One region of the Streptomyces hazeniae genome, then DNA from elsewhere that is predicted to be linked to it. Evidence: riboswitches for the same ligand, from Rfam matches in the RefSeq annotation. Region 1 holds a riboswitch; each other region holds the start of a gene.
What was found. A riboswitch is a leader RNA that binds a small molecule or an ion and turns the genes downstream of it on or off. The one in region 1 is predicted to bind cobalamin.
Positions count from the first base shown of each region.

Region 2: another riboswitch for cobalamin. It lies ahead of metE (5-methyltetrahydropteroyltriglutamate--homocysteine S-methyltransferase); the one in region 1 lies ahead of RM572_RS04730 (ribonucleoside-diphosphate reductase subunit alpha).
Region 3: another riboswitch for cobalamin. It lies ahead of RM572_RS24795 ((2Fe-2S) ferredoxin domain-containing protein); the one in region 1 lies ahead of RM572_RS04730 (ribonucleoside-diphosphate reductase subunit alpha).
Region 4: another riboswitch for cobalamin. It lies ahead of RM572_RS05355 (acyl-CoA thioesterase); the one in region 1 lies ahead of RM572_RS04730 (ribonucleoside-diphosphate reductase subunit alpha).

Region 1 covers NZ_JAVREQ010000002.1:211,826-219,405, reverse strand. Annotated here, with positions in the region: gene RM572_RS04745 (DUF3311 domain-containing protein) at 1-235, shown strand, start outside; gene mctP (monocarboxylate uptake permease MctP) at 232-1,833, shown strand; gene RM572_RS04735 (GNAT family N-acetyltransferase) at 1,896-2,411, shown strand; cobalamin riboswitch at 2,477-2,626, shown strand; gene RM572_RS04730 (ribonucleoside-diphosphate reductase subunit alpha) at 2,745-5,144, shown strand; gene RM572_RS04725 (ribonucleotide-diphosphate reductase subunit beta) at 5,204-6,160, shown strand; gene def (peptide deformylase) at 6,233-6,865, opposite strand; gene RM572_RS04715 (tetratricopeptide repeat protein) at 7,040-7,580, opposite strand, start outside.
Region 2 covers NZ_JAVREQ010000003.1:19,932-27,511, forward strand. Annotated here, with positions in the region: gene RM572_RS05305 (M20 family metallo-hydrolase) at 1-546, opposite strand, end outside; gene RM572_RS05310 (IclR family transcriptional regulator) at 558-1,343, opposite strand; gene RM572_RS05315 (dihydroorotase) at 1,343-2,743, opposite strand; cobalamin riboswitch at 3,028-3,169, shown strand; gene metE (5-methyltetrahydropteroyltriglutamate--homocysteine S-methyltransferase) at 3,350-5,668, shown strand; gene qcrB (cytochrome bc1 complex cytochrome b subunit) at 5,738-7,327, opposite strand.
Region 3 covers NZ_JAVREQ010000029.1:8,962-16,541, reverse strand. Annotated here, with positions in the region: gene rplQ (50S ribosomal protein L17) at 49-558, shown strand; partial or broken gene RM572_RS24820 (FAD-dependent oxidoreductase) at 643-2,163, opposite strand; gene RM572_RS24815 (AurF N-oxygenase family protein) at 2,173-3,093, opposite strand; gene truA (tRNA pseudouridine(38-40) synthase TruA) at 3,243-4,100, shown strand; gene RM572_RS24805 (hypothetical protein) at 4,200-5,537, opposite strand; gene RM572_RS24800 (hypothetical protein) at 5,543-5,884, opposite strand; gene RM572_RS24795 ((2Fe-2S) ferredoxin domain-containing protein) at 6,009-6,410, opposite strand; cobalamin riboswitch at 6,470-6,592, opposite strand; gene RM572_RS24790 (hypothetical protein) at 6,553-6,927, opposite strand; gene RM572_RS24785 (polysaccharide deacetylase family protein) at 6,930-7,580, opposite strand, start outside.
Region 4 covers NZ_JAVREQ010000003.1:29,999-37,578, forward strand. Annotated here, with positions in the region: gene RM572_RS05340 (iron ABC transporter permease) at 1-836, opposite strand, end outside; gene RM572_RS05345 (iron-siderophore ABC transporter substrate-binding protein) at 841-1,818, opposite strand; gene RM572_RS05350 (ABC transporter ATP-binding protein) at 1,815-2,675, opposite strand; cobalamin riboswitch at 2,752-2,967, shown strand; gene RM572_RS05355 (acyl-CoA thioesterase) at 3,107-3,565, shown strand; gene RM572_RS05360 (hypothetical protein) at 3,892-4,902, shown strand; gene RM572_RS05365 (CbiQ family ECF transporter T component) at 4,909-6,075, shown strand; gene RM572_RS05370 (ABC transporter ATP-binding protein) at 6,072-7,580, shown strand, end outside.

The sequences.
Region 1 (7,580 bases):
CGCGCGCGCGCTGGCCGCCGTCTGCCTGTTCATTCCGTTCGTCGCGATGCTCTGGGTCGGCAGCTACGACTCGGTGGAGCCCACCTTCATCGGCATCCCGTTCTTCTACTGGTACCAGATGCTGTGGGTGCCCCTGGCCACCCTGCTCACGGTGATCGCCTACGTGCTGGTGCGGCGGGACAACGCCGCCCGCCGCGACGCCCGCGCGGCCGCCGAGGGGGGTGAGCGCGCATGAACGAGGACATCAACGTCGTGGCGCTCGTGGTCTTCGTCTTCTTCTTCGCGCTGGTGACGGTCATGGGCTTCCTCGCCGCCCGCTGGCGGAAGGCGGCCCATGCCGACAACCTGGACGAATGGGGCCTGGGCGGCCGGAGCTTCGGCACCTGGATCACCTGGTTCCTGCTCGGCGGCGACCTCTACACCGCGTACACCTTCGTGGCCGTGCCCGCGCTGATCTACTCGGCCGGCGCGGTGGGCTTCTTCGCGGTGCCGTACACGATCCTCGTCTACCCGCTGATCTTCCTCTTCCTGCCGCGTCTGTGGTCGGTGTCCCACCGGCACGGCTACGTGACGACCTCGGACTTCGTGAAGGGCCGCTTCGGCTCGCGCGGCCTGTCCCTGGCCGTGGCGCTGACCGGCATCCTCGCCACCATGCCCTACATCGCGCTGCAGCTCGTCGGCATCCAGGCGGTGCTGGACGTGATGGGCATCGGCGGCGGCGCGTCGACGCACTGGTTCATCAAGGACCTGCCGCTGCTCATCGCCTTCGGCGTGCTCGCGGCCTACACCTACTCCTCGGGACTGCGGGCCCCGGCCCTGATCGCGTTCGTCAAGGACTCGCTGATCTACATCGTGATCGCCGTCGCGATCATCTACATCCCGATCAAGCTCGGCGGCTTCGACGACATCTTCTCCAGCGCGGGCGAGAAGCTCTCCGAGACCGGCGGAGCACTGGTCACCGGGCCCGAGGGCCACTGGGCGTACGCGACGCTGGCACTCGGCTCCGCGCTGGCGCTGTTCATGTACCCGCACGCGATCACCGCGACGCTGTCCAGCCGCAGCCGCGAGGTGATCCGCCGCAACACCACCATCCTGCCCCTGTACTCGCTGATGCTGGGCCTGCTGGCACTGCTCGGCTTCATGGGCATCGCGGCCGGAATCTCGCTGGACAACCCGCAGCTGGTGGTGCCGCAGCTGTTCGAGAACATGTTCCCGGCCTGGTTCGCGGGCGTCGCGTTTGCCGCCATCGGCATCGGCGCCCTGGTCCCGGCGGCCATCATGTCGATCGCCGCGGCGAACCTGTTCACCCGGAACGTCTACCGCGACTTCCTCAAGCCGAACGCCACCCCGGAGCAGGAGACCAAGGTCTCCAAGGTCACCTCGCTCCTGGTGAAGGTCGGCGCCCTGGTCTTCGTCCTCACCCTGGACAAGACGGCGGCGCTCAACTTCCAGCTGCTGGGCGGCATCTGGATCGCGCAGACCTTCCCGTCCCTGGTCGGCGGCCTGTTCACGCGCTGGTTCCACCGGTGGGCGCTGCTCGCCGGCTGGGCGGTCGGCATGGTGTACGGCACCATCGCGGCGTACAACGTGTCCAGCCCGAAGCAGGATCACTTCGGCGGCAGCACGGCGGAGATCCCGATGATCGGTGAGATCGGTTACATCGGCCTCACCGCCTTCGTGCTGAACGCCGTGGTCACGGTCGTCCTGACGGTGATCCTGCGGGCCGCCAAGGTCCCGGACGGGCGGGACGAGACCACGCCCTCCGACTACCGCGCGGACGCCGGAGACCGGGGCGTCAAGGAGGAGCTGCCGGCTCCCACCGCCGCTCCCTGATCCCCGGAACCCACCCGAGCACCCCACCGGCGGCCGCCGGTGGGGTGCTGCATGCTGGGGGCATGGACGTGACGATCAGGGCGGCGCACGAGGCGGAGTACGGCGAGGTCGGAGACCTGACGGCCGACGCGTACCTGGAGGACGGGCTGCTCACCCACGGCGCGCGGGACCCGTACCTGGAGGTGCTGCGGAACGTGCCGCACCGCGCCGGGCACGCGCAGGTCCTGGTCGCCGTGGACGCGGGCACCGGCGATCTGCTGGGCACCGTGACCTTCGTCGGGGACGGCGGGGAGTACGCGAACATCGCCCGGCCCGGCGAGGCCGAGTTCCGCATGCTGGCCGTGCACCGGACGGGGCGGGGGCGCGGCGTGGGCGAGGCGCTGGTGCGCGAATGCCTGGCGCGTGCGCGGGCACTCGGCCGGGAACGCGTGGTGCTCTCCACCGAGTCGAAGATGACGACCGCTCACCGCCTGTACGGGCGGCTGCGGTTCGTGCGCACCCCCGCCCGCGACTGGGAGCCGATCCCCGGTCTGCCACTGTGGACCTTCGCGTTGGAGCTCGCCGACGCCGAGGACTGACGGGCACGGCAACCCTACCAGCGACACAAGATGTTGGGGTGCTCGCGCGGAGCACCCCAACATGTATGCTCGTCCTCGCTGTCGCCGCAGGGGAACCCGGTGCGAATCCGGGACTGTCCCGCAACGGTGTGCGGCGTGCCGTGCCCTGCCTCCACGCGTCGAACGGGCCCCGGAACGCCGCGAGTCCGAGCACCTGCCGACGGCGTCGTACACGTCCGGGCCCCGTGGGATGGGCCGGCGGACGCGAGGTGGCGCCTGCCCGCAACGGGTCGCCGTCTGCGCCCCGCCACGCCTCCCCACCGGCCCCCGCCGAGCGAGGGAGAGCACGTCACCGTGACCATCGCACCCGAGGCCGCAGCCGTCCCGTCGCCGTACCCGGCGCGTTCCGGGCCGGACGCCGACAGCGCCCTGCTGGAGCGGCTGTTGACGGAGCTGACCGCCGACCTGCCCGCGACCGACGCCGCCCGGATCGCCGCGGCCGTACGGCGCGGACGGCACCCCGGATCGACCCACGCGGACCTGCGGTCGCTGGCCGTCGAAGCGGCGGCCGGACTCATCGGCGACGAACCGGAGTACGGGCGCCTGGCGGCCCGGCTGCTGACCCGCGCCGTGCGCGAGGAGGCCGCCGGTCAGGGCGCGACCTCGTTCTCCGCCTCGGTCGCCGTCGGCCACCGCGAAGGTCTGATCGCGGACTCCACCGCCGCGTTCGTCACCGCGCACGCCGCACGCCTGGACGCCCTGGTCGACGCCGCCGTGGCGGACGGCAGCGACGACCGGTTCGGCTACTTCGGGCTGCGCACGGTGCACTCCCGCTACCTCCTGCGCCACCCCACGACCCGCCGGGTGGTGGAGACCCCGCAGCACTTCCTCCTGCGCGTCGCCTGCGGGCTGGCGGCGGACGACAGCGCGCGGGCCGTCGACGAGGTCGCCGAGCTGTACCGGCTGACCAGCTCGCTGTCCTACCTGCCGTCCTCCCCGACGCTCTTCAACTCCGGCACCCGGCACCCGCAGATGTCGTCGTGCTACCTGCTGGACTCGCCGCTGGACGAACTGGACTCGATCTACGAGCGCTACCACCAGGTCGCCCGGCTCTCCAAGCACGCCGGCGGCATCGGCCTGTCCTGGTCCCGCGTCCGTGCCCGCGGCTCGCTCATCCGCGGCACGAACGGTCACTCCAACGGCATCGTCCCGTTCCTGCGCACGCTGGACGCCTCGGTCGCCGCGGTGAACCAGGGCGGCCGGCGCAAGGGCGCCGCCTGCGTCTACCTGGAGACCTGGCACGCCGACCTGGAGGAGTTCCTGGAGCTGCGGGACAACACCGGCGAGGAGGCCCGCCGCACCCACAACCTCAACCTCGCGCACTGGATCCCGGACGAGTTCATGCGCCGCGTCGAGGCCGACGCAGACTGGTCGCTGTTCTCCCCCGCCGAGGTGCCCGAGCTGGTGGACCTGTGGGGCGACGACTTCGACGCCGCCTACCGCCGCGCCGAGGCGGACGGGAAGGCCGTGAAGTCCGTTCCGGCCCGGCAGCTGTACGCGCGGATGATGCGCACCCTCGCGCAGACCGGCAACGGCTGGATGACCTTCAAGGACGCCGCCAACCGCACGGCCAACCAGACCGCCGAGCCGGGCCGCGTCGTCCACTCCTCCAACCTGTGCACCGAGATCCTGGAGGTGACCGACGACGACGAGACCGCCGTGTGCAACCTCGGCTCGGTCAACGTCGCCGCCCACCTCGGTGACGACGGCGGGATGGACTGGGAGCGCCTGGACGCCACCGTGCGCACCGCCGTGACCTTCCTGGACCGCGTGGTCGACGTCAACTACTACCCCACCGAGCAGGCAGGCGGCTCCAACGCACGCTGGCGTCCGGTCGGTCTGGGCCTGATGGGCCTCCAGGACGTCTTCTTCCGGCTGAGGCTGCCGTTCGACTCCCCCGCGGCGCAGCAGCTGTCCACCCGCATCTCGGAACGCATCATGCTCGCCGCCTACGAGGCGTCGGCCGACCTCGCCGAGCGGCACGGCCCGCTCCCGGCCTGGGAGGCGACCCGCACCGCGCGCGGCGTACTCCACCCGGACCACTACCCGGAGGCCGAACAGACCTGGCCGGAGCGCTGGTCGGCGCTGCGGACCCGGATCGCCGCCACCGGCATGCGGAACTCGCTGCTGCTGGCCATCGCCCCCACGGCGACCATCGCCTCCATCGCCGGCGCTTACGAATGCATCGAGCCGCAGGTGTCCAACCTGTTCAAGCGCGAGACGCTGAGCGGGGAGTTCCTCCAGGTCAACGGCTACCTGGTGGAGGAGCTGAAGCGGCTGGGCCGCTGGGACGACGCCACCCGGGAGGCGCTGCGCGACGCCAACGGCAGCGTGCAGGACCTCCCGGGACTGCCCGCGGAGGTACGCGAGCTGTACCGGACGGCGTGGGAGATCCCGCAGCGCGCGCTCATCGACATGGCGGCCGCCCGCACCCCGTACCTGGACCAGAGCCAGTCGCTGAACCTGTTCATGGCGTCCCCGACCATCGGGAAGCTCAGCTCGATGTACGCCTACGCCTGGAAGCGCGGCATCAAGACGACGTACTACCTGCGGTCACGGCCGGCCACCCGGATCGCGCGGGCGGCCGGGTCGGCCACCGCTCAGGCCGCCGTACCCGCCCAGCAGAGCGCCGCGCCGGACGAGGCCGTCGCCTGCTCCCTGGAGAACCCCGAGTCCTGCGAGGCATGCCAGTGACCACCCCCAAGACGCACAAGAACCTGCTCGACCCGGGCTTCGAACTGACCCTGCGTCCGATGCGGTACCCGGAGTTCTACGAGCGCTACCGGGACGCGATCAAGAACACCTGGACCGTGGAGGAGGTCGACCTCCACTCCGACGTCGCCGACCTCGCCAAGCTCTCCCCCGGCGAACAGCACATGATCGGCCGCCTGGTGGCGTTCTTCGCCACCGGCGACTCCATCGTGGCGAACAACCTGGTGCTCACCCTCTACAAGCACATCAACTCGCCCGAGGCCCGGCTGTACCTGTCGCGGCAGCTGTTCGAGGAGGCCGTGCACGTCCAGTTCTACCTGACGCTGCTGGACACCTACCTGCCCGATCCGGACGAACGCGCCGAGGCGTTCGCGGCGGTGGAGAACATCCCGTCCATCCGGGAGAAGGCGCAGTTCTGCTTCCGCTGGATGGACTCGGTCGAGAAGGTGGAACGGCTGGAGACGCGCGAGGACCGGCGCCGCTTCCTGCTCAACCTGATCTGCTTCGCGGCCTGCATCGAGGGCCTCTTCTTCTACGGCGCCTTCGCCTACGTGTACTGGTTCCGCTCGCGCGGCCTCCTGCACGGCCTGGCGACCGGCACCAACTGGGTGTTCCGCGACGAGTCGATGCACATGTCGTTCGCCTTCGACGTGGTCGACACCGTCCGCCACGAGGAGCCCGACCTCTTCGACGACGCGCTGGAGAAGCAGGTCACCGCGATGCTGGAGGAGGCGGTGGAGGCCGAGCTGCAGTTCGCCCGCGACCTGTGCGGCGAAGGGCTGCCGGGCATGAACACCGACTCGATGCGGGAGTACCTGGAGGCCGTCGCGGACCAGCGGCTCGCCCGGCTCGGATTCCCCGTCCGGTACGGCTCGGCGAACCCGTTCTCCTTCATGGAGCTGCAGAACGTGCAGGAGCTGACGAACTTCTTCGAGCGGCGCGCCTCGGCGTACCAGGTCGCCGTCGAGGGCTCGGTGTCCTTCGACGACGACTTCTGAACACGCCGGAGTCACGCGCGGACGGGCCGGCCGGGGAGACCCGGCCGGCCCGTCCGCGCGTGACGTGAACGGTCAGTCGTTGGGGACGGTCTCGTAGCGGGGGGTGCCCTCGGCCATCTGCTTCAGGGCGTCCTTGCGCTCGCGCTTGGAGAGCCGGTCGATGTACAGGTAACCGTTCAGGTGGTCGGTCTCGTGCTGAAGGCAGCGGGCGAAGTAGCCGGTGCCGCGCACCCGGATCGGCTTGCCGTCGGCGTCCTGGCCGCGGACCACGGCGAAGTCCGGGCGGGCCAGCTCGGCGTACGCGGTGGGTACCGAGAGGCAACCCTCGCCCGAGTCGTCCAGCGACCGCCGGTCGGCCGGCAGCTCCTCCAGCACCGGGTTGACCACGACGCCGACGTGCCGGACGCCGTCGTCGTCGGGGCAGTCGTAGACGAAGACCTTGGCGTCGACGCCGATCTGGTTGGCGGCGAGCCCGACGCCCTCGGCCGCGCGCTGGCTGGCGAACATGTCGTCGATCAGCTTCGCGAGATCGTCGTCGAACGCGGTGACGTCCTTGCACTCCTTGTGCAGGACCGGATTGCCGACGACGGTGATCGGGCGAGCGGTCCCCCGCGCCCGGTACGCCTGCTCGCGCTCCTCGCAGTCCTCGGTGTCGACCACGAACTCCCCAGCCGACTCCGACCGGGTCTCCTGCTGCTGCGACATTCCGCCGTACGCCTTCCTCACGTCCTCGGGGCACCCGCCCCGGGACCTCCGCCTGGGCCGTCACCGCGCGTCCCGCGCGGGATACGCCCTACAGGGTACGGGGCGCGCCGCGACGGCGGGCCGGATACCGGTGGCCGGGCGGACCGCCGGGACGCCGCGGCCGTCGCTCCGGCCTCAGCAGACCTCTTCCAGGTCCCGCCACTCGCGGGTGTCCGGGCTGTCGGCGACCCAGCCGTCCAGCAGACCCCGCACCAGCCCGGAGGGGGCGGCGATGCCGCACTCGCGCTCCGGCACCCACAGATCGCCGGGCCCGCCCGCCGTCATGTGGCCGAGGGGCCCGGGATGACCGGGGGAACTGTGGTCGTGCGGGTCCAGGTGGACGGTGCCGTCGCCCTCGTCGCTCGGCATGCTGCTCTCGGAGCAGGACCGGCACAGCAGCCGCACGGACGAGGACCAGTCCTCCGCGGCGAATCCGGCGTCGGCCGCCAGCCGCTCCAGGGCGTCGCGGTCCTCCTCGGCGGCCGCGTCGAGCAGCACCACCCAGGTGGGCACCGGCGAGGGGGCCCACAGCTCGATCTCGTCGAAGACGGGGTAGGCCGGACCGGCCGCCGTGGTCCGCTCGCCGTGCGGCACGCCGTCGTGCAGGATCACCTCGCCCCAGCGGCGCCCGGAGGACGGCAGCGGGATGCTCTGGATCTCCAGCCGGGCCGGATCG
Region 2 (7,580 bases), on a different contig from region 1:
CAGGTCGTCGGGCGAACCGCCCACCCGGGCGAGGGCGTCGCGCAGCGTCTCCCCCGCACCGTCGTCCAGGTCCAGGTGCTCGCGTGTCACCTCGCCGACCAGGGCACGGCTTCCCACGCAGCTGAGACCGAACTGGTTGGGCTCCTCGTTGAAGAAGTCGACGACCCGCAGCTCGTGTTCCAGCGCGATGCCCGCGTCGGCGAGGGTCCGTACGGCTTCGAGGGCCCCGAGCACACCGATGATGCCGTCGAAACGTCCGCCGCCCTCGACGGTGTCGGTGTGCGAGCCGGTGACGAGTGCGGGGGCGTCGGTCCGCGCGCCGGGGAGGGTGCCGATGAGGTTGTCGACCGCGTCCCGGCGTACCGTCAGGCCCGCCGCCTTCATGCGGGAGGCCATCCAGTCGCGGGAGGCCGCGTAGAACGGGGAGAACGCGCCGCGCGTCCACCCCGGCCGTTCGGGGTCGTGGAACTCCGCGAGGCGTTCGAAGTCGGCGCGCAGCCGCTCCACCGAGCAGGCGGGGACTGCGGGGACCGGTCCGTGGGACATGAAGGGGCCTTTCAGGTGGTGCTGTACGGAGGGGCGGGGAGCGTCCGGGCCGAGTCCTCGATCCGGGACGCGAGGGCGCGGGCGGCGGCGGTGAGGGCCCGGACCTCGGTGTGCGCGCGGTTCCCGTCGAAGCGGTGCTCCGGCCCGGCGATGCTCAGGGCGCAGGCCAGCCGTCCCCGCGGCAGGACGGGTACGCCGATGGCCACGGCATGCGGGTCGACCTCGCCGCGGCTGACGACGTAGCCCTGCTCGCGGATCCGGGCCAGCTGCGTGCGCAGCGTGGCCTTGGCCGGCGTACCGGGGGTGAACCGTTCCAGGCGCCCGCCGAGCACGCGGTCGATCACGTCCTGCGGCGCGAAGGCGAGCAGGGCCTTCGCGGAGGCTCCGGCGTGGAGTGGCCGCAGTGTCCCGGGCGCGAAGGACAGGCGCATGGAGTGCGGGGAGTCGAGGCTCTCCACGACCAGCGCCGAGAGGCCGGCGGGCACCGTGAGCAGCACGGTCTCGGAGGTCTCGGACACCAGGTCGCGCAGGAATGGGAGGGCCAGGGAGCGGAGGGTCTGGCCGGTGCCCGGGCCGTCCTGGAGACGGGACAGCCGCGGGCCGACGCGGTACGTTCCGTGGCCGTCGGCCTCCAGGAATCCGTCGTCGACGAGCCTGCGGACGAACCGGTAGACGGAGCTGGTGGAGAGCCCGGTGCGCGCGGCCACCTCGTCGGCGCGTTGCGGCCCGCCGTCGACGACGGCGGCGAGGACGTTCAGCCCTCTCGCGAACGAGGAGGAACGCGGTGCGCCGGGCATCAGCCGTCCTCTTCCGGTGGCGCGGGGAAGGGCGCCGGGGCGAGGAAGCGTCCACGTCCCGCCGCGGAGCGCACGGAGTCGCCGTCCCAGATCACCTCGCCGCGGGAGACGGTGCACCGCACCCTGCCGCGGATCCGCATGCCGTCGAAGGGACTCCAGCCCGCGTGCGACCGCAGCCGGGAGCCGTCCACCGTCCACTCCGCGTCCGGGTCGAGGATCACCAGGTCGCCGTCCAGCCCGGGCCGCAGGTCGCCCTTGCGGTCCCCGAGGCCGAAAGCGTGTGCCGCCCGGGTGGAGAGGCAGCGCACCAGCTCACGGGGCGTCATCCGGCGCTCGTGCAGGGCCGCGCCGGCCACCAGCGGCAACAGCGTCTCCACGCCCGGCCCGCCGGAGGCGTTGTCGAGGACGTGGTCGCGCTGCTTGAGGGCGAGCGGCCACGGGGCGTGGTCCGAGGCCACCATGTCGAGCGCGCCGCTGCGGAGCCGGTGCCAGAGCCCGTCGGTCTCCGCCGGGGTGCGCAGCGGCGGGTTGTACTTCAGCCGGGCGCCGCCGCGGACCATGTCCTGCTCGGTCAGGGTCAGATAGTGCGGGCAGACCTCGGTGGTGACCGAGGTGCCCGTGCGTCGGTGCCACTGCACCAGGTCGACGGCGTGCGGTGTGCTGACGTGGCAGAAGTGCAGGTGCACGCCGGAGGCACGGGCGAACTCGAGCACGGCCGCCACGGCGGCCGTCTCGGCGACCGGCGGCCGGGAGAGGCCGTGCTGCAGCGGCCCCGAGGCGCCGGACGCCCGCAGCCGCGCCAGGTTCCGCTGCACGATCTCGTCGTTCTCGGCGTGGACGCAGACCCGGAGCCCGGTCCGGGCGATCTCGGCGAACGCGTCGAGCATCTCCCCGTCCGGAGTCCGGGGGAAGCGCCGGGGATCGGTCTGGAAGGTGGACAGCTTGAAGCAGGCCGCGCCCTCGGCCGCGAGCTTCGGGATCTCGGCGATGCCCTGCCCGCCGGGCTCGACGGTCGCGTACATCCCGACGTCGACGTGCGCCTCGCGCAGCACCGCCGCCCGCTTGTCGCGGAAGGCGTCCACCGACCAGACCGGCCCGGCCTCGTCGAACGGCATCTCCAGCAGCGTCGTGACGCCGCCCGCGGCCGCGGAGCGGGTCGCGGCCTCGATGCCCTCCCCCGCGTGGCTGAGGCAGTGCACGTGCGGGTCGACGACGCCCGGCAGGACGTACGCCCCGCCCGCGTCGACGCGCTCGGCGGCGGGCGCGTCGCTCGGCGTCCCGCGCACGGCCAGGACGCGTCCGTCGCGCACCCGGACCTCGCCGCGGGGGAACTCCCGCTGGGAGGTCACCACGTGGCCGGTCACGGAGAGGTCGGCGTCGAGGTCTTCCGGGTCGAACATGCGCCAGACCCTGCAACAGGTGTCACGGACCGACAACCGTCTTCCCACCCTTTGGGAATCCGCAGGTCGTGGCGTAGCCGAGGGGTCACGAGGGGTCCCGGGCCCGACGCGGACGGCGGCGGGGCGCGCCGTCGTGCGCTCGGCCGGCACGGGTCCTGCCCGTCGGCGCGTGTCCCACGTCACCCTCCACATCGTGGACGTGATCGGCGGCCGGCGCGGTGGGCGCGTAGGCTCGGCAGAAGCAGCTGGTTCGCCCCCGTCCGCCAGGCGGGACGCGTCGCAAGAGGGAACCCGGTGGGAATCCGGGACTGCCCCGCAGCGGTGAGCGGGAACGACCGCCGTCACACGCACTGGGCCCGGCAACGGGCCCGGGAAGCGACGGCCTGTAGGTGTCCTGACGGGACGTGCCCGCGAGTCCGAAGACCTGCCACTGCCCGTGCGCGGCCGAACCGCGCACGGACATCCCGGTGACCTCGAGGGCGGGTCGGCGTACACACCAGGCGGACGACCGCGCCGTGCCGCGCGGGGTCGTCTCCGTCCGGTCCGTCACCTTCGCACCCTCGTCCCCTCCGGGACTTACAGGGACGTCTCGCGAAGGAGAACTCCGTGACATCGAAGTCCGCAGCCGCGGCAGCACGGGCCACCGTGTACGGCTACCCGCGCCAGGGTCCGAACCGTGAACTCAAGAAGGCCGTCGAAGGCTACTGGAAGGGCCGCGTCACCGCGGACGCCCTCCGTGGCACGGCCGCCGAACTGCGCGCCGCCAACTGGCGGCAGCTGGCCGCAGCCGGCATCCAGGAGGTGCCGACGGGAGACTTCTCCCTCTACGACCACGTGCTGGACACCAGCGTCATGGTCGGCGCCGTCCCCGAGCGGCACCGTGAGGCCGTCGCCGCCGGCGCCCTCGACGGCTACTTCGCCATGGCGCGCGGCACGCAGGACGTCGCGCCGCTGGAGATGACCAAGTGGTTCGACACCAACTACCACTACCTGGTCCCCGAGCTGGGCCCGGACACCGCCTTCGCCGCGGGCTCCGGCAAGCAGGTCGCCGAGCTGAAGGAAGCGCTGGCCCTGGGCCTGAGCGCACGTCCGGTCCTCGTCGGCCCCGTGACCTACCTGCTGCTGGCCAAGCCGGCCCCCGGCGTCGCCGCGGACTTCGACCCGCTGACCCTCCTCGACCGGCTGCTGCCCGTGTACGCGGAGGTCCTGGCCGACCTGCGGGCGGCCGGTGCCGCGTGGGTGCAGCTCGACGAGCCCGCGCTCGTCCAGGACCGCACCCCGGCCGAGCTGAACGCGGCCGCACGCGCCTACCGTGAGCTCGGCGGCCTCGCGGACCGTCCCCAGCTGCTCGTCGCGAGCTACTTCGACCGTCTCGGCGAGGCCCTGCCGGTGCTCGCGAAGGCGCCCGTGGAGGGCCTGGCGCTGGACTTCACCGGCGCCGGCGCCGGCAACCTCGACGCGCTCGCCGAAGTGGGCGGGCTCCCCGGCAAGCGGCTGGTCGCCGGTGTCGTGGACGGCCGCAACATCTGGGTGAACGACCTGGGGAAGTCGCTGACCACCCTCGGGACCCTGCTCGGCTTCGCGGACCGGGTCGACGTCGCCCCCTCCTGCTCCCTGCTGCACGTGCCGCTGGACACGGCTCCGGAACGGGACATCGACCCGCAGATCCTGCGCTGGCTGGCCTTCGCGCGGCAGAAGACCGCGGAGGTCGTCACGCTCGCCAGGGGCCTGGCCGACGGCACCGACACGATCGCCACGGAACTCGCGGCGAACCGCGCCGACCTGGCCTCCCGCGCCGGCTCGGCGCTCACCCGCGATCCGGCCGTCCGGGTCCGCACCGCGGCCGTCACCGAGGCCGACTCCCGCCGCTCGCACGCGTATCCCGACCGCGCGGCGGCCCAGCGCACCCGGCTCGGCCTGCCGCTGCTGCCCGTCACCACCATCGGGTCCTTCCCGCAGACCGGCGCGCTGCGCGCCGCCCGCGCCGACCTGCGCGCCGGTCGCCTCGACACCGCCGGCTACGAGGACCGCGTCCGGGCCGAGATTCAGGAGGTCGTCACCTTCCAGGAGAAGGCGGGCCTGGACGTCCTGGTGCACGGCGAGGCCGAACGCAACGACATGGTGCAGTACTTCGCCGAACAGCTGACGGGCTACCTCGCCACGCAGCACGGCTGGGTGCAGTCCTACGGCACCCGCTACGTCCGGCCGCCGATCCTCGCCGGGGACATCTCCCGCCCCGCGCCGATGACGGTGCGCTGGACGGAGTACGCCCAGTCGCTCACCGGCCGTCCCGTCAAGGGCATGCTCACCGGCCCCGTCACCATGCTCGCCTGGTCGTTCGTCCGCGACGACCAGCCGCGCGCCGACACCGCCCGGCAGGTGGCCCTCGCACTGCGCGACGAGGTGCGCGACCTGGAGGCCTCCGGCAGCGCCGTCATCCAGGTCGACGAGCCCGCGCTGCGGGAGACCCTGCCGCTGCGCACCGGCGACCGGGAGGCGTACCTGGCGTGGGCCACGGAGGCGTTCCGGCTCACCACGAGCGGCGTGCGGCCGGACACCCAGATCCACACGCACATGTGCTACGCGGAGTTCGGCGACATCGTCCAGGCCATCGACGACCTCGACGCCGACGTCATCAGCCTGGAGGCCGCCCGCTCCCACATGCAGGTCGCCCGTGAACTGGCCTCGCACGGCTACCCGCGCGAGGCGGGACCGGGGGTCTACGACATCCACTCGCCCCGCGTCCCCTCCGCCGAGGAGGCCGCCTCGCTGCTGCGCAAGGGCCTCGAGGCGATCCCGGCCGAACGGCTGTGGGTCAACCCGGACTGCGGCCTGAAGACCCGCGGCTGGCCGGAGACCCGGGCCTCCCTGGAGAGCCTCGTGTCCGCCGCTCGCACGGTCCGCGGGGAGCTGTCCTCGTCCTGACCGGTCCGCACGGCTCCGGGGCCGGGCGGCGTGCCGGGACTCGGCACGCCGCCCGGTGCGGCGACGGGGTCAGGTGTCCTGGTCCGTGGGGCGGTCGGACGGCCCGGCGGCCGCGCGTTCGATCTCCTTGCGGCGGCCCTCGGTGACGGGGGGCTCGGCCTGTCCGCCGTGGAACCAGCGGCTCAGCGCCGCGCGGGCCCGGACCCGGCGCGGCGGACGGCCGGGGGCGGTGTGCAGGGTTCCGGGGGTCAGCGGGGCCGTGCCGGACCGGACGAGGATGCGGTACATGCGGTCGGCCGGCACGGGCAGGTGGCGGGACGTGAAGCCGCCCTCGACGGTCTGGCTGACGCCGCCGCCCTCGATCCCGTCGGTCAGCAGGTCGCGTTCCCGGTCCTGCAGTGCGGTGCAGAGCCGTTTGGTGACCAGGAAGGCGAGCACCGGCGCCACGATCAGGGCGACGCGTTCGACCTGGCGCATCGTGTTCACGGAGGTGCCGAAGACGTAGGCGAGGATGTCGTCCCCGCCGGCGACGAGGAGGACGGCGTAGAAGGTGAAACCGGCGACGCCGAGCCCGGTGCGGGTGGGCTGGTGGCGCGGCCGGTCGCACAGGTGGTGCTCGCCGCGGTCGCCGGTCAGCCAGCGTTCGAGGAACGGCCAGGCGTACAGCAGGGTGAACAGCAGTCCGGGCAGGACGAGGCCGGGAATGAAGACGTTCCAGGACACGGTGTGCCCGGCCAGGTTGGTCTCCCAGGGCGGCATCAGGCGCAGACCGCCGATGAGGAAGCCGATGTACCAGTCGGGCTGGGAGCCGTTGCTCACCTGGGAGGGCACGTTGGGGCCGTACACCCAGATCGGGTTGACCTGGGCGAGCGCCCCCATCGCCACCAGCACGCCGGAGACCAGCAGGAACAGCGAGGCCGAACGCACCGCGAACTGGGGGAACATCGGGATGCCCACGGCGTTGCGGTTCGTGTGGCCGCGGGTCGCCCACTGCGTGTGCTTGAGGTAGAAGACCAGGATCAGGTGGACGGTGATCAGCGCCAGCAGCAGGCCGGGCACCAGCAGGATGTGGACGCTGTAGAGGCGCTGGGTGATCTCCTCGCCGGGATACTGGCCGCCGAACAGGAACAGCGCGACGTAGGTGCCGACGACGGGAAGGGACAGCGCGATCCCCTGGGCGACCCGCAGTCCGGTTCCGGAGAGCAGGTCGTCGGGCAGGGAGTAGCCGGCGAACCCCTCGAAGATCGCCAGAACGAACAGCGTGAGCCCGATGATCCAGTTCACCTCGCGCGGCCGCCGGAAGGCGCCGGTGAAGAAGACGCGCAGCATGTGGGCGCCGATCGCGGCGACGAAGACGAGCGCCGCCCAGTGGTGGGTCTGGCGGATCAGCAGTCCGCCGCGCACGTCGAAGCTGATGTCGAGGGTGGAGGAGTAGGCGACCGTCATCCGCACGCCTTGCAGCGGTGCGTAGGACCCGTCGTAGACCACCTCCTCCAGGCTGGGCTCGAAGAACAGCGTCAGGTACACGCCGGTGAGCAGGAGGACGCCGAAGCTGTAGAGGGCGAGTTCGCCCAGCAGGAACGACCAGTGCTCGGGGAAGGCCTTCCGCAGCAGTCCGCCGCCCTCGGTGACCGGCAGCCTGCTGTCGAGCGCGGTCACGGCCCCCTCGAGGCGATCCGCCCGCTGCGCCGCCCTGGTTCTCGCCCTGCGTCCGGCAGCCACGGCACCTCGCCCTTCTCGTCGTCGTCGCGCTCCGTCCACGGCCTGGACGCCTGTTCCCCGAGGACGGGTCAGGGCACCGCGGCCCCCACCCGACCGGGTGAACGGCCGGGTGAACGGCCGGGTGAACGGCCGGGTGAACGGCCGGGTCCACGGGGGAGCGCCGACGGGCGTGCCACGGCGGCGGGGCGGG
Region 3 (7,580 bases), on a different contig from region 1:
TGACACCGGTACCTGACACGGCCGGTGCAGTAACCAAGGAGAAGCACCATGCCGAAGCCCACCAAGGGTGCCCGTCTGGGCGGCAGCGCCGCGCACCAGAAGGCCATGCTGGCGAACCTCGCCACCGACCTTTTCGAGCACGGCCGCATCACCACCACCGAGGCGAAGGCCCGCCGCCTGCGCCCGGTCGCGGAGCGTCTGATCACCAAGGCGAAGAAGGGCGACCTTCACAACCGCCGCCAGGTCATGCGCACGATCCTGGACAAGGGCGTCGTGCACACGCTCTTCACCGAGATCGGTCCCCGCTACGAGAACCGTCCGGGTGGCTACACCCGCATCACCAAGATCGGTAACCGCCGCGGCGACAACGCCCCGATGGCGGTCATCGAGCTGGTGGAGGCCCTCACCGTGCAGCAGACGGCTGTCGGCGAGGCCGAGGCGGCGACGAAGCGGTCCGTGAAGGAGGCCGACGAGAAGAAGGCCGCCGACGCGGAGAAGGTCGACGTCACCAAGGACGAGGCTGCCGACGAGGCCGCCGAGGAGTCCAAGGACGCCTGACGCGCCCCGCAACTGCGAACGGGCCCGCACCCCCGAGGGGTGCGGGCCCGTTCGCATGCGGGCCGGGGGCGAGGGGAGACCTCACCGTCGGCGACGGCGGCGGGCCAGCCGGGTGAACGCACGCGGGGAGCGGCCCAGCGAGGGAAGCGCACCGGCGACCGCGTCGGCCAGCAGCGTCCCCACGGTCTCCGCCGCACACGCGCGGTTCGCCCCGATCCCCCCGGACGCCCCCCGCTTGATCCATCCCACCACGTAGCTGCCCGGACGGCCGGACACGCGGCCGCCCTCGTGCGGCACCGTTCCGGTGGCCTCGTCGAAGGGGAGCCCGGCGACCGGCCTCCCCCGGTGGCCGACCGCCCGGAGGACCGTGCCGGTGGGGAGCGCCACGTCACCGTGCGGCCCCGAAACACGAATCGCGCGCACCGCCCCGCCCGCGCCGCAGACCTCCACCGGCGCCGAGTGGAAGCGGAAGACGATGCGCCGCGCGTCCCCTGCCGGGGGCCGCGTCCAGTCCACGGCCTCCCGCGTCATGCCGCGCAGCACGCCCGCCGTGCCGTGCGTCCCGGTGGCCGCGTCGACCGCCGCGCCCACCCGGGGGTCGTGGGCGTCCAGGACCAGGTCCACGCCCGGCAGGTGCCGCAGTGCGGCCAGCTCCGACCGGGTGTACGCCGCGTCCTCAGGTCCGCGCCGCCCGAGCACGACCACCTCCCGCACGCGGCTGCGCCGGAGCGCGGCCAGCGCGTGCCCGGCGATCTCGGTGGCGGCCAGCTGCTCCGGTTCGGTGACGAGGATGCGGGCGACGTCGAGCGCGACGTTGCCGTTGCCGACGACCACGACGCGCTCGGCGGACAGGTCGACGGCGTCCGGGGCCACGTCCGGGTGGCCGTTGTACCAGGAGACGAAGGTGGTCGCCGGGATGCTGCCGTCGAGGTCCTCGCCGGGGATGCCGACCCGGCGGTCGGCGGAGGCGCCCACGGCCCAGACGACCGCGTCGTGGTGGGCGGCGAGTTCGTCCGCGGTGACGTCCCGGCCGGCCTCCAGCCCCAGGTGCATCCGCACGCGGGGGTGGGTGTGGAGCCGCGCGAAGGACGCGCCGATCCTGCGGGTGGAGAGGTGGTCGGGCGCCACGCCGTACCGCACGAGGCCGCCGGCCGTGGGCAGCCGGTCGATCAGCGTGACCTCGGCCGGCGTGTGCAGCAGCAGGTCCTCGGCGGCGTACATGCCCGCCGGCCCGGTGCCGACCACGGCCACCCGCAGCGGCCCGAAGTCGGACGGCAGCGTGCGGTCGAACGTCGGCCGGCCCCAGGCGTGGAAGACGGGGCCGTGGTCGGCCGTCCCGCCGGGGGAGGCGGCGTCCGCGAAGTACGCGGCGTTGAGGTCGGCGTACTCCTGCTGCGCCGGAGGCAGCCGGTCCACGGGGAAGACCGCCTCCACCGGGCAGGCGTCCGCGCAGGCACCGCAGTCGATGCAGGTCCGCGGGTCGATGTGCAGCATCTCGGTGCTGCCGAAGGCCCGTTCCTGCAGCGTCGGGCGGATGCAGTTCACCGGGCAGACGGCCACGCAGGCGGCGTCGTTGCAGCAGGTCTGGGTGATCGCGTAGGCCATGGGGTCCGCTCAGATCAGGTGGGCGCGCCGGTAGAAGACCAGCGCCGGCTTGGTGAGCAGACCGCAGGAGGAGAGGAACTCCATCAGGCCCGAGCAGCTGGAGCGCATCATCGCCTTGTGGTGCTCGTTGGTCTTCGCCTCGCGGACCGCCCGCTCCTCGTCGAGGCCGGCGTTCGCGTAGACCTCGGGGTGCACCATGCTGGTGACGATCACGTACGCGGCGACCGCGATGACGAAGGCGTGGATCGTGCGGCGGGTGCGGCCGGCGCGCGCGAGGTGCCGACGGGTCTCGTCCCGGGCGAACTTCATGTGCCGGGACTCCTCGACGACGTGGATGTTGTTGATGGTGCGCACGAACGGCACGACCCGTTCGTCGCGCATCCAGTCGCGCTGCATCACGTCGAGGACCTCTTCGGCGACGAGGATCGCGGCGTACGCGGCCTCGCCGAAGGCGACGGTCTTGAAGGCGCGGCCGAGTTCGACGGCGACGCGGTGCGGGCGGTAGGCGGGAGCGCGCAGCTTCTTCGCGCCGCGGGCGAACATGAGGGAGTGGCGGCACTCGTCGGCGATCTCGGTGAGCGCCCACTGCACCGTCTCGTCCGTCGGGTCCTTGGCGTAGATGTCCCGGAGCACCATCTGCTGGAGGATCATCTCGAACCATATGCCGGTGCTGGCCACCGACGCGGCCTCCTGCCGGGTCAGCTCCTTGCGTTGCGCCTCGGTCAGCTCGTTCCAGTACGGCGTCCCGTAGAGCGTGCTCCACTCGGGGCTGGCGCCGTGGAAGTCCTCGTCGAGGGGCGTCTCCCAGTCGACCTCGGTGGCCGGGTCGTAGGAGAGCCGGGCGGAGGAGTCGAGCAGCCGCTGCGCGAGGTGGTCCTCGCGGGGCCGTGCGTCGGCTCCGTTCTCCGGCCGAACGGTGCTGCCTGCCATGCTGGGCTCCCTGATGCGCGTCGTCGTGATCCGGCCCTGGCTTGTTGACGACCTGTATAGCAAGAACTCCCGACGATGCCTACCCCCGAGTAAGGAACGGGCGCGGAGGGCCGTCACGCGCGCCGGGGCGTGGTGAGAGGATCGGGTGCGTGAGTGACGACGTGGAGCCCGGCCTCGTCCGGGTACGGCTCGACCTGAGCTACGACGGCAAGGACTTCTCCGGCTGGGCCCGCCAGAAGGGCGGGCAGCGCACCGTCCAGCAGGAGATCGAGGACGCGCTGCGTGTCGTGCTGCGCCTGGACGCCGCACCGCCGCTCACCGTCGCCGGCCGCACCGACGCGGGCGTCCACGCCCGCGGCCAGGTCGCCCACGTCGACCTTCCCGCGGACCTGTGGGCCGAGCAGGGCGGCCAACTGCTGCGCCGCCTCGCCGGACGGCTGCCCATGGACGTCCGCGTGCACCGGGTCGCCGAGGCGCCGCCCCACTTCGACGCGCGCTTCTCCGCCATCTGGCGGCGCTACGCGTACCGCGTCTGCGACCATCCCGGGGGCGTCGACCCGCTGCGCCGCGGCCACGTGCTCTGGCACAACTGGCCCCTGGACCTCGACGCGATGAACGCCGCCGCCGACGCGCTGCTCGGCGAACACGACTTCGCCGCCTACTGCAAGAAGCGCGAGGGCGCCACCACCATCCGCACCCTCCGGCGGCTGCACTGGGTCCGGCAGCCCGACGGCGTCCTGGAAGCGACCGTCCTGGCGGACGCGTTCTGCCACAACATGGTCCGGTCGCTGGTCGGCGCGATGCTGTTCGTCGGCGACGGTCACCGGCCCTCCGAGTGGCCCGGCAAGGTCCTCGCGGCGGGCGTCCGCGACTCCGCCGTCCACGTCGTCCGCCCGCACGGCCTCACCCTCGAGGAGGTCGGCTACCCCGCGGACGCCGACCTCGCGGCTCGCAACGCCGCCTCCCGCAACAAGCGCACGCTGCCGGGAGCCTCCGGCTGCTGCTGACCGGAGGTGTGCCGACGAACTCCACGAGATCCACCGCCGGTCCGTCGGCCGTACGGCCTGACGGGACCGTCCCGGCGGCTGCCGAGCCCCCGGCGCCGGTCAGCGGAGCGGCGCCGTCGCCTCGTCCAGCCGGGCGTCGAAGCGGCGCGCGTAGGCCTGGGCGTCGTCGCTCCGCCAGTACGGCCCGCCGTTGTACCGCGCGGCGAGCTCCTGCATCTGCGCACGTGTCATCTGCTCGGCCGGCACGTCCGCGAAGCCGCTCTCCGCCTTCATCTGCGCCAGGTACTCGGAGGCGATGAAGACGTTCTGCGCCGGGTCCTTGATCGCGTCCTCGACCCGCGCCCGCTGGTCGTCGGTGAGGTGGTGCGGGTCGTAGCCGAGGACCTCGGCGCCGCGCCGGACCTGCACGGCGAGCGGCCCCATCGACGTCTGGTCGGCCTCCCCGGTGCCGGGCACGAGCTGCCGCACCTCGTCGGCCACGTCGTCCACCACCGCCGGCGCGCCCCCGACCTCCTGCCACGCGATGCCCGCGACCATCTCGGGCGGCAGCCCGGAGTGGTGGGCGGCGGCCCTGATCAGCGCGCTGTTGGCGTCGACGTAGGCCCGGAGGGTCTCCTCCGAGTCCGAGGGCAGGAGGTAGCTGATGCCCTTCGCGTCGGGGTGTTCCGCCGCCAGTGACCGGATGCGCTCCAGCTTCTCGTTCACGACGCGCGCGTCGCTGAGGGACGGGATCGCGTCGGTCTTGACGCCGGTGCCGGGAAGCTGCGCGTGGGGGTCGTCCGCGGCCTGCCGCGTCTCCTCCCGGAGAAGGCCGAGACTGCCCAGGATCTCCGCGGAGTCGCCGGAGCCGCCGCGGAACTCGGGGAGCGAGGCGTACGCCGTCCGCAGCTCGGCGAGGCAGCGGCTCCGCGCCTCCGACTCGACGCGCTGCGCGTCCTCGTAGGCGTCGTTCGCCTGCCGGTAGTGGCGTTCGGCGTCCTCCCGGATCGCGTCGACGTCGACGCCGATCTCACCGATCCGGTCCAGCAGGCCGGAGGAGTCGCGCAGATCCTCCCACTCCCGCATCGGGCTCTGCGCACCGGTCAGACGCGTGAGCAGGGTCGACTCCCGTGCGACGACCTCGGCCAGCTTCCGTTCGGAGAACTCGCCGTCGTCGAAGTGGCGTTGCGCCGTCGTCACGGCCTCGGCGTAGTCGGCCAGCGCCTGCCAGGCCTTGCGGAAACCGGCCGACAGGCCGTCCACGAGCTGCTTCGCCTCGTCCAGGCGCTTCACGTAGTGCTGCTGCGACGTGCTGACCCAGTCGACGCGGCCGGCCTTGAGGAAGGCGTCGTCCGTCGAGTCGGCGAGCCGGTGCAGCCGCGCGAACTCGTCGGCGTTGCGCTCGATGAGCGCCGGGTTGGCGTCGGCGAGGAACGCGACGTCGGCTCGGTGGGCCATCGCGGTCACCTGTCCTCGGGGTCGACGAGCCGCCCGGACTGCAGGATGCCGTCCAGGGCCCGCTGGGAGTCCTCGTCCGCGCGGGCGTAGGCGTGGCCCGTCGCCTCGAGCTTCGTCGCGAGGGCGGCCAGCAGCAGGACGGCGTCGGCGTACTGGTCGCGGGCGAACGTCGCGAACCGGTGCACGGACTCCGCCACCTCGGGATGCGACCGCGGCACCCGGCACATCGTGGCGTTCTCGCCGTCCATCCGTCCGGCGTGGAGGAGTCCCGCGACCTCGAGGAGCAGGTGTGAACTGCCGTCGATGGATGCGGCGCTCGCCGAGAATCCGCCCCCGTGCGTCGTCATGCGTCTCCCCGTTCCGTACCCTGCGTGGCGCGCCGACCAGTGTAGGCAGCGGCCGAGCGAGGGACGCGCGGAAAGATCACCTACGGCCCGTTGTCACCGCATACGTCTCCGCCGGATCCTCACCTCAGCGTGCGTCGCCGGGCAGCGGGGCCGCCGCCGACCCGGGTTCCGTGGCACGGCGCGGTGGGGTGAAGGTGTGCAGGTCGAGAACGGCGGGCGGGGGAGCGACCCCCGGGCCGCCGGCCCGGAGCCAGGCGGCGACGTCCTCGGTCGCCTCGGCGCTGTTGACCAGCGCCAGCCAGACGGGACGTCCGCCCGCGGCGCGCCCCTCGGCCGACGGCTGCACCACGACCACGTTCGCCTGGTCGCACACGTCCAGGCACTCGGACACCCGCACGGGCGCCTCCTGCCGCAGCCGCGCGAGCTGTTCGGCGTGGTCCACGCCGGTGATTTTGTGGCTGCCGCAGCAGCAGTCCCGGCACACCGTGACGCGGCACGGCACCTGTTCGGACGACCTCCCGGGCATGCTGCCCACGCTCCCCTCCGGGGAAGTCCGCCCCGGTTCGTCGAGGGGCGACCGCGGGGAGTCTCCTGGCTCTCGGGTCGCTGCTCGTCCCGGCCTTCCCGCCCCGCCGGGGGCAGTGGCCTGTCCGGGATCCGCTCGCCGATCACAGTGGCGGGACCGCGCCGGATTCGCACCGGCTTCCTCGTTCCGCCGTCGCCTTGTCGCCGGGCATCGTTCCACACCCCGGCTGCGCGCCGGGGGCACTCCGTGGGAGCGGGGCGTTCAGTCGGGGAGCGAGGAAGCCCGTGTCCAGGGGCGGGTAGGGGGCAGGGAGGTTCAGCTTGCCGCCGAATTCGACGGAGGTGACCGCCGTGGAGTGGCTGCGGGTCGAGCCACCCGCCGTGACGACCGGTTCCGTGTACGCGTAGGCGTGCCCGTCCTCGCGGTTGAGGAGCACGTACACGGGGACGCCCGCTGCGGCGTAGGTGCGCAGTCTTGGGCCGGTGTCCGTCTCGTGGTCGAGCGGGGAAGCCCGCACGGTCAGTACGGCTGGGCGCGGTTCTCGAAGGGGGCGGCGAGGGAGGGCTCGCGGTCGGCGGGGAAGGAGACGCGGTCCGGGTCGCCGTCGGAGGTGTAGCGGGCGACGGTGCCGTCCGCGAGCTTGTCGAGCCAGGAGGCGGAGGCGAAGTTCGCGTCGGGGCCGTCCGGGCCCTGGGAGCGGATGCGGGGGATCGCCGCCGGGTCGAAGTCCGAGGAGAAGGGGGACGGCGCGGGGTTGGCGCCGACCAGGTAGACCCCGGCGTGCCGGTAGTCGGTGTCGCCGGAGGAGCCCTCGACGGCGAGCCCGGCGTCGGAGGGCATCGAGCCGTTGGGCAGGGCGAGGGAGTCCACGGTGACGTCGTCCGGGAGGGCGTCGGTGATGGCCTTCTGGTTGCGGGCGACGGCGCGCTGGACCTCGGAGCCGGAGACCGTGCCGAGGGTGGTGTGCCGCAGGGTGTGGTTGCCGATCTCGAAGCCGTGGTCGTGCAGCCAGCCCAGCGTGCGCTGCCCGCCGGGTTCGGCGAACGGGTCGCCGTTGACGAAGAAGGTCGCGACCGGGCGGAAGTCCGGGTGCTTCGCCGCGACGTCGTGGAGGACGGCGACGGCGGTGTCCGGCTTCGGCTTCCCGGAGGCGTCGAGCGCGAGCTGGCT
Region 4 (7,580 bases), on a different contig from region 1:
GGGGCGCACAGGCCGACGAAGCCGATGGCGCCGGCCAGCGTGACGGAGGCGGCGGCCAGCAGCACCGCGAGGATCACCGTCGTGACGCGGGTGGCACGGACGGGGACGCCGAGCCCGCGCGCGGCGTCGTCGCCGAGGGAGAGGGCGTCGATGCGGCGGCTGAGCAGCAGCAGCCCGGCGAGGCCGACGAGGACGAGCGGCGCCATCTGCACCACGCCGTCGAAGCCGTTCTGGGCGATGCTGCCCTGGTTCCACGCGTACAGGCCGGCGGTCTGCTCGGGGAAGAGCAGGAGCAGCGCCTCGGTGAGGGCGATGAGGCCGAGGGTGAGGGCACTGCCCGCGAGGACGAGCCGCACGGTGCCGGCGCCGAGGCCGGACAGGCCGAGGACGACGGTGGCGGCCAGGAGTCCGCCGGCGAAGGCGACCCCGGAGGAGGCGAGCAGCGGCAGCGAGAGGCCGGTGACGGCGGCCACGCCGAGCGCGAGGTAGGAGCCCGCGTTGACGGCGAGGGTGTCGGGTGAGGCGAGCACGTTGCGGCTGATCGCCTGGAGGGCGGCGCCCGCCGCGCCGAGGGCGGCGCCGACGAGCAGGCCGGCGGTCATCCGGGGCAGCCGGGAGGCGATGACGACGGAGGCGTCGCCGGGTTCGGCGCGGCCGGTGAGCGCCTTCCAGACTTCGGCCGGGCCGACCGCGGCGGTGCCCTGCGTGAGGTCGGCGAGCGCGAGGGTGGCGAGGGTCAGGACCAGCGCGGCCGTCACCGCGGCCGTGCCCGTACGCCGGGTCTTCGGGGCGCCGGGGGGCGTGCGGGTGGCGGGAGGGGTTGCGGTGACGGCCATGCTGCTACTTCGTCAGCGCCTCGACGAGGGCGTCGATGTACGCCTCCATCGACTCGGTGCCGCCGAACATCCAGATGCCGTCGGGCAGCCGGTGCACGTTGCCGGCCTTCACGAACGGCAGGGACTTCCAGACGGCGTTGTCGGCGAGTTCGTCGGTGAAGGGCGTGCTGGCCTCGTCGCCGTCGCTGCCGATGTGGGCGAAGTGCACGTCGTCGCCGAGCTTGGTGAGCCCTTCGACGTCGGTGGCCCCGAGTCCGTAGGCCTCGTCGCCCTTCATCTTCCAGGCGTTCTCCAGGCCGACCTTCTCGTTGACCTCGCCGATGAGGGAGCGGGAGGTGAACGGCCGGACGGAGACCTGGTTGGAGGTCACGTAGCCGTCGGCGAAGGCGAAGGACGCACCGCCGAGTCCGGCCTCGTCCAGCGCCTTCTTCCCCTCGGCGATCTTCGCCTCGAAGTCGGCCTTGAGCGTGTCGGCCTTGTCGGTGGTGCCGGTGGCCTCGGCGATGAGGTCGAGGTTCCGGGTCATCCGGTCGATCTGGCCGGAGGCGTCGGCGGAGCGCACCGTCAGGACGGGCGCGACCTCGCGCAGCTGCTTGACCGCGGACGGCTGGAGGTCGGTGGTGGCGACGATGAGGTCGGGCTTGAGCGAGGCGATGCCGTCCATGCTGGGCTCGCCGCGGACACCGATGTCCTTGGGGTCGTTCTCCAGCGGGACGACGGTGTCCCAGGTGTTGTAGCCCTCGACGTCGGCGACGCCGACCGGGTCGACACCCAGGGAGACGAGGTGCTCGACGACGTTCCACTCGGTGCCGACGACGCGTTCGGCGGGTCCGTCGAGGGTGACCTTCTTGCCCTGGGCGTCGGTGAGGACGAGGGAGTCGCCGGACTTCTGCGCGTCGTCGGCGGCGGGCTCGGTGGTGCCGCAGGCGGTCAGGGTGAGGGCGGCGGTGGCCGCCGCCGCGGCGAGGAGGAGGCGTCTCATGAGGGTGTGGTGAGCCTTTCGTTCCGGGTGTGGTGGCGGCCGACGGCACGGGTGCGCAGGTGGCCGGTCAGGGGGTCGGCGGTGACCTCGACGCGGATGCCGTAGGTCTCCGTGAGGCGTTCGGGGGTCAGGACGTCCTCGGGGGGTCCGTCCGCGATGATCCGTCCCTCGTGGAGCAGCACGATCCGGTCGGCGACCGCGGCGGCCTGGTCGAGGTCGTGCAGGACGACGCCGACGGCGATGTCGTGGACGTCCGCGAGGTCGCGGATGAGGTCGAGGAGTTCGACCTGGTAGCGCAGGTCGAGGTAGGTGGTCGGTTCGTCGAGCAGGAGGACGCCGGTTTCCTGGGCGAGGCAGCCGGCGAGCCAGACGCGCTGGAGCTGTCCTCCGGAGAGGTGTTCGGCGCCGCGTTCGGCGAGTTCCTCGACGCCGGTCAGCCGGAGGGCCCGGTCCACGGCCGCCCGGCCGCGCGGGTCGGCCCTGCCCCAGCGCCCCCGGTACGGGTAGCGGCCGAACTCCACGACGTCCCGTACCGACAGGCCGCTGGGCGCGGCGCGGCCCTGGGTGAGCAGGGCCACCTGCCGGGAGAACTCGCGGGGACTCAGGGCGAAGCCGTCGGTGTCGGCGTCGATGGCGAGTGTGCCCTGCCGGGGCCGCTGCAGGCGGGCGAGGGTCCGCAGCAGCGTCGACTTCCCGCTGCCGTTCGGGCCGACCAGGACGGTCACCTCGCCGAGGGGCAGAGCGACCGACGCGTCGTGCACGACGTCGACGGCGTCGTAGGCGACGGTCACGTCCGCGGCCGACAGCGCGTGACCGCGGACGGACGGGGCCTCGGGGGTCTCTTCACCAGCTTTCACGCAGATAAGGCTAGCCTCACCTAAACGGACGGTGGCTCCCGGGGCCGCGGGTTTCCGCTTTCCGGATCGACGCGGTTATGTTGAGCATGCAACCGGTTCGCCCCTCCTGTCCAGGAGAGGCGTCGCAAGAGGGAACCCGGTGGGAATCCGGGACTGCCCCGCAGCGGTGAGCGGGAACGACCGCCGTCACACGCACTGGGTCCGGCGAACGGGCCCGGGAAGCGACGGCCTGTAGGTGTCCTGACGGGACGCGCCCGCGAGTCCGAAGACCTGCCGGTCGCCCGTGTGCGACACCCGCCCACGGTGCCCGGAGGCCTCGAGGGAAGGCCGGTGCCGGACTCCGGCCGTGCCGTCGCGCGCGGACCGCGACCGCGCCGCTTCCCGACGCCCTCCTCGTCCCGGCCGGACAGCGACTCGCGAAGGAGAGTTCTGTGGCGCACCAGCCCACCGTCTTCCGCACCGACCCGGCGGACCACGCGGCATCCCGCGCGTCCCGGTCCGCCGTCACGCTCGCGCACATCATGAGCGAGCACGACACCAACCTCTACGGCACCATCCACGGCGGCGTGGTGATGAAACTCATCGACGACGCGGCGGCGGCCGCCGCCGGCAGGCACGGCGGGCCGCCGGCGGTGACGGTCTCCGTCGACCGGATGCGGTTCCTCGCCCCCGTGCGCGCGGGCGACCTGCTCACCGTGCACGCCGGACTGGAGGGCGTCGGCCGGACCTCGATGAACATCGCGGTCCGGGTCACCGCGGAGCGGTGGAACTCTCCCGGGCCGGTCACCGAAGTGGCCACCGCGCAGCTCACGTTCGTCGCGGTCGACGCGGACGGACGGCCGCGCCCGGTGCCGCCGCTGCCCGGGGCGGACACCGCCGGGGGCGAGTGAGTGCGGGCTCACAGCGGGCGTTCTGGTCAACGCCCCGGAGCGTCCGTACACTTGCCCACTGTCCGCAAGGACGACAACTGAACGCGTACGCGACGGAGAAGCCGGTGGGAATCCGGCGCTGACCTGCAACCGTGAACGGCGGCACCGCCCGCCGTGAGCCGGACCGCCCGCGCGCACGTGCACCGCTTTGCACTGTCATGGTCTGCAGCGTGGAGCCCGACCCCTCGGTTTCCCCGCCCCTGAACGCCGCCTGAAGCACGATCGGCGCGTCGGGGGCGCGTACGTGCCGGGGGCCGGTGCCCACCTCAGGGGGAGGGGCACCGACGATGAGCCGAGTACTACGCCCGTGGATCACCGCCGTCCTGGTGGCGGCCTGCGGCGTGCTGACCGGCCTCGGCACGCCGGAGACGGCCGCCGCGGTCGACACCTCCCGCGGCCGTCCCGGCTTCTGCCCCGACGGCAACGGGGTCACCGTGATCGTCGACTTCCGCGAACTCGGCGGACAGACCCTCGTCCGGTGCGCCGTGGGCAGTCAGGAGACCGGACTCGCGGCGCTGAAGGCGGCGGGCATCCAGGTGACCGGCACCAACCGCTGGGGCGAGTCGTTCATCTGCCGGCTGGAGGGCAAGCCCACGGCGGAGACCGAACCCTGCATCGACACCCCGCCGGCCTCGGCGTACTGGTCCTACTGGCACGCGCCGAACGGCGGCGCGTGGACCTACAGCCAGTACGGGGCGACCTACCGCAATCCGCCGGAGGGCAGCTTCGAGGGCTGGTCCTTCTCCAAGGGGCGCGACATGGACTCCGCGCCCGCGCCGCGCGTCGCCCCGCGCCGGCCGTCCGCGTCCAACGGCGGGCAGAGCTCCGGCGGTTCGTCGTCCGGTGGGTCCTCGTCCGGCGGGTCGTCGTCGAGCGGCGGATCGTCCTCGGGCGGCTCCTCCGGCGGGACCGGCGGCACGGGCCCGGGCGGCGGCGCGTCGTCCGGCGACACCGGTGCCGACCGTCCGGGGAACGGAGACGGGCCGGCGTCGGACCGCCCAGGCGGCCGGGACGAGGACGGCAAGCCGGACGGGAAGGACCGCGACGGCGAGAAGCGGGACGGGAAGAAGAGCCCCGACCCCACCGCCTCCGCCGACGACGAGTCGGCCGCTCCCGGGGCCGCTCCGAGCCCGACCGAGGCCGCGGACTGGAGCGGCGGCGAGGACCGGCCCGACCAGGCGGCGTCCGGCTCCTCCCTGTCCGCCGGGACCGCGCTGACCGCCGCGGCGGCCGCCGCCCTGGCCGTCGGCGCCGCGGTCCTCGCCTGGCGCCGCCGTCGCACCGGGCACGGGGACTAGCCGGACGTGAAGGACTCCGCAGGAGGCAGAACCACCGCCCTCGCACCGCCGTCCGGCTCCCCCGCCGTACGCCGGGCGGCGGGCGCGCTGCCCCGGACGCTGCACCCGGGCTGCTGGTGGCTGTGGGCGCTGGGCCTCGCGGCCGCCGCGAGCCGGACCGGCAACCCCGTGCTGCTCGGGCTGCTGCTGTCGGTGGCGGGCCTGGTCGTCGTGCAGCGGCGCAGCGACGCCCCCTGGGCGCTCGCGTTCCGCCTCTACCTCGCGCTGGGCGCGTTCATCGTCCTGATGCGGGTGGTGTTCCGGATCGTCTTCGGCGGAGGCCAGGGCGACGTGGTGCTGTTCGTGCTGCCCGAGATCCCGCTGCCCGAACTGGCGCGCGGCATCCGCCTGCTCGGCCCGGTCGCCGCGGAGGAGCTGCTCGGCGGCTTCTACGACGGGATGCGGCTGGCGGCGATGGTGGTGTGCGTGGGCGCCGCCAACGCCCTCGCCAACCCCAAGCGCATGCTCAAGGCCCTGCCGGGCGCCCTGTACGAGGTCGGGACGTCCGTCGTGGTGACCCTGACCGTGGCCCCCCAGCTGGTGGAGAGCGTCCAGCGGGTGCACCGGGCGCGCCGCCTCCGCGGTGGGGCGGGGCGCGGCCGGCGTGCCCTGCGCGGCCTGATCATCCCCGTCCTGGAGGACGCGATGAACCGGTCGCTGACGCTCGCGGCGGCGATGGCGTCGCACGGCTACGGCCGCACCGGACGGCTGGACGGGCGGGCCCGGCTGCTCACCGGCGGTCTGGTGCTGGTCGGCCTGCTGGGCGTCTGCGTCGGCCTGTACGGGGCGTTGGGCGGCGGCTCCCCGTCGTACCTGGGCGCTCCGCTGCTCGTCGCCGCTCTCGGTGTGGCCGTGACGGGCTTCTTCCTCGGCGGGCGCCGGGTGCGCCGGAGCCGGTACCGGCCGGACCGGTGGCGCGCCGCGGAACTGCTCGTCGCCGCGTCGGGGCTCGCCTCGGCGGCGGTGATGTACGTCGCCTCCCGCACGGACGCGGCGACGCTGCAACCGTCACTGGACCCGATCGCCTGGCCGCAGGTGGCGCTGCTGCCGGCGGCAGCCGTCCTGATCGGCGTGCTGCCGGCCTTCCTGACTCCGCGTCCGCCCGCCGGCCTCACGAAGGGAGCCGCCGCATGATCCGCTTCGACCGGGTCACCTTCACCTACGACGGCTGCGCGCGTCCCGCGCTGCGGGACGTGGAGCTGACCGTGGACGAGGGCGAGTTGTGCCTCGTGGCGGGACGTACCGGTGTGGGCAAGTCGACGCTGCTCGGCGCGGTCAACGGGCTGGTGCCGCACTTCACCGGCGGCCACCTGCAGGGCGAGGTGTCCGTCGACGGGCTGGCCACCCACACGCTGCCCCCGCAGGAACTCGCCCACGTGGTCGGCCGGGTGGGGCAGGACCCCCTCAGCGGTTTCGTCACCGACACCGTGGAGGAGGAACTGGCTTACACGATGGAGCAGTTGGCCATCGAGCCGAAGGTGATGCGGAAGCGGGTGGAGGAGACTCTCGACCTGCTGGGCATCGCGGACCTGCGGCACCGTGCGCTGCGCACCCTGTCGGGCGGGCAGCAGCAGCGCGTCGCGATCGGCTCGGTGCTCACCGCACACCCGCGGGTCCTGGTGCTGGACGAGCCGACGTCCGCACTCGACCCGACCGCCGCGGAGGAGGTGCTGGCCGCCGTCACCCGGCTGGTGCACGACCTCGGGACCACGGTGCTGGTGGCCGAACACCGGATGGAACGCGTGCTGCAGTACGCCGACCGGCTGGTGCACGTCGGCGACGACGGGCGCGTCCGGGAGGGCTCTCCGGCCGCCCTGATGCGGGACTGCGACGTGGCCCCTCCGGTGGTCCGCCTCGGGCGGCTGGCGGGCTGGGACCCGCTGCCGCTGTCCGTGCGCGACGCCCGGCGGGCGGCCCGCGCCCTGCGCGACCGGCTCGGCGACGCCGCCCCGGACGAACCGCCCGCCACCGGCGGGGAGGCGGCGCTCACCGCCCGCCGGGTCCGCGTCACCTACGGCGACACCGTCGCCGTGCGCGACGTCGACGTGGTGCTGGAGTCCGGGCACGTGACGGCGCTCATGGGCCGCAACGGGTCGGGCAAGTCGTCGCTGCTGTGGGCGTTGCAGGGCTCCGGCTCGCGCCGCTCCGGCACGGTGTCCGTGCAGGGGCGCGATCCGGGCGACGTGCCCGCACGCGTGGCGCGGGGGCTGGTCGGTCTGGTGCCGCAGACGGCGAGCGACCTGCTGTACCTGGAGCGGGTGGAGCAGGAGTGCGCCCAGGCGGACGCCGAGTCCGGCGCCGCGCCGGGCACCTGCCGCGGGCTGCTGGACGCGCTCGCGCCGGGCGTGCCCGCCGACCGTCACCCGCGTGACCTCTCCGAGGGCCAGCAGCTCGCGCTCGTGCTGGCCGTGCAGCTCACCTCGGCGCCGGGTGTCGTCCTGCTCGACGAGCCGACGCGCGGCCTGGACTACCACGCGAAGGAGGCGTTCGCACTGCTGGTACGGCGGCTGGCCGCCGAGGGACGCGCGGTGGTGGTCGCCACCCACGACGTGGAGTTCGTGGCACGGGCGGCGGACCGGGTGACGGTGATGGCGGAGGGCGAGGTCGTCGCCGACGGCGCCACCGCCGACATCGTCGTC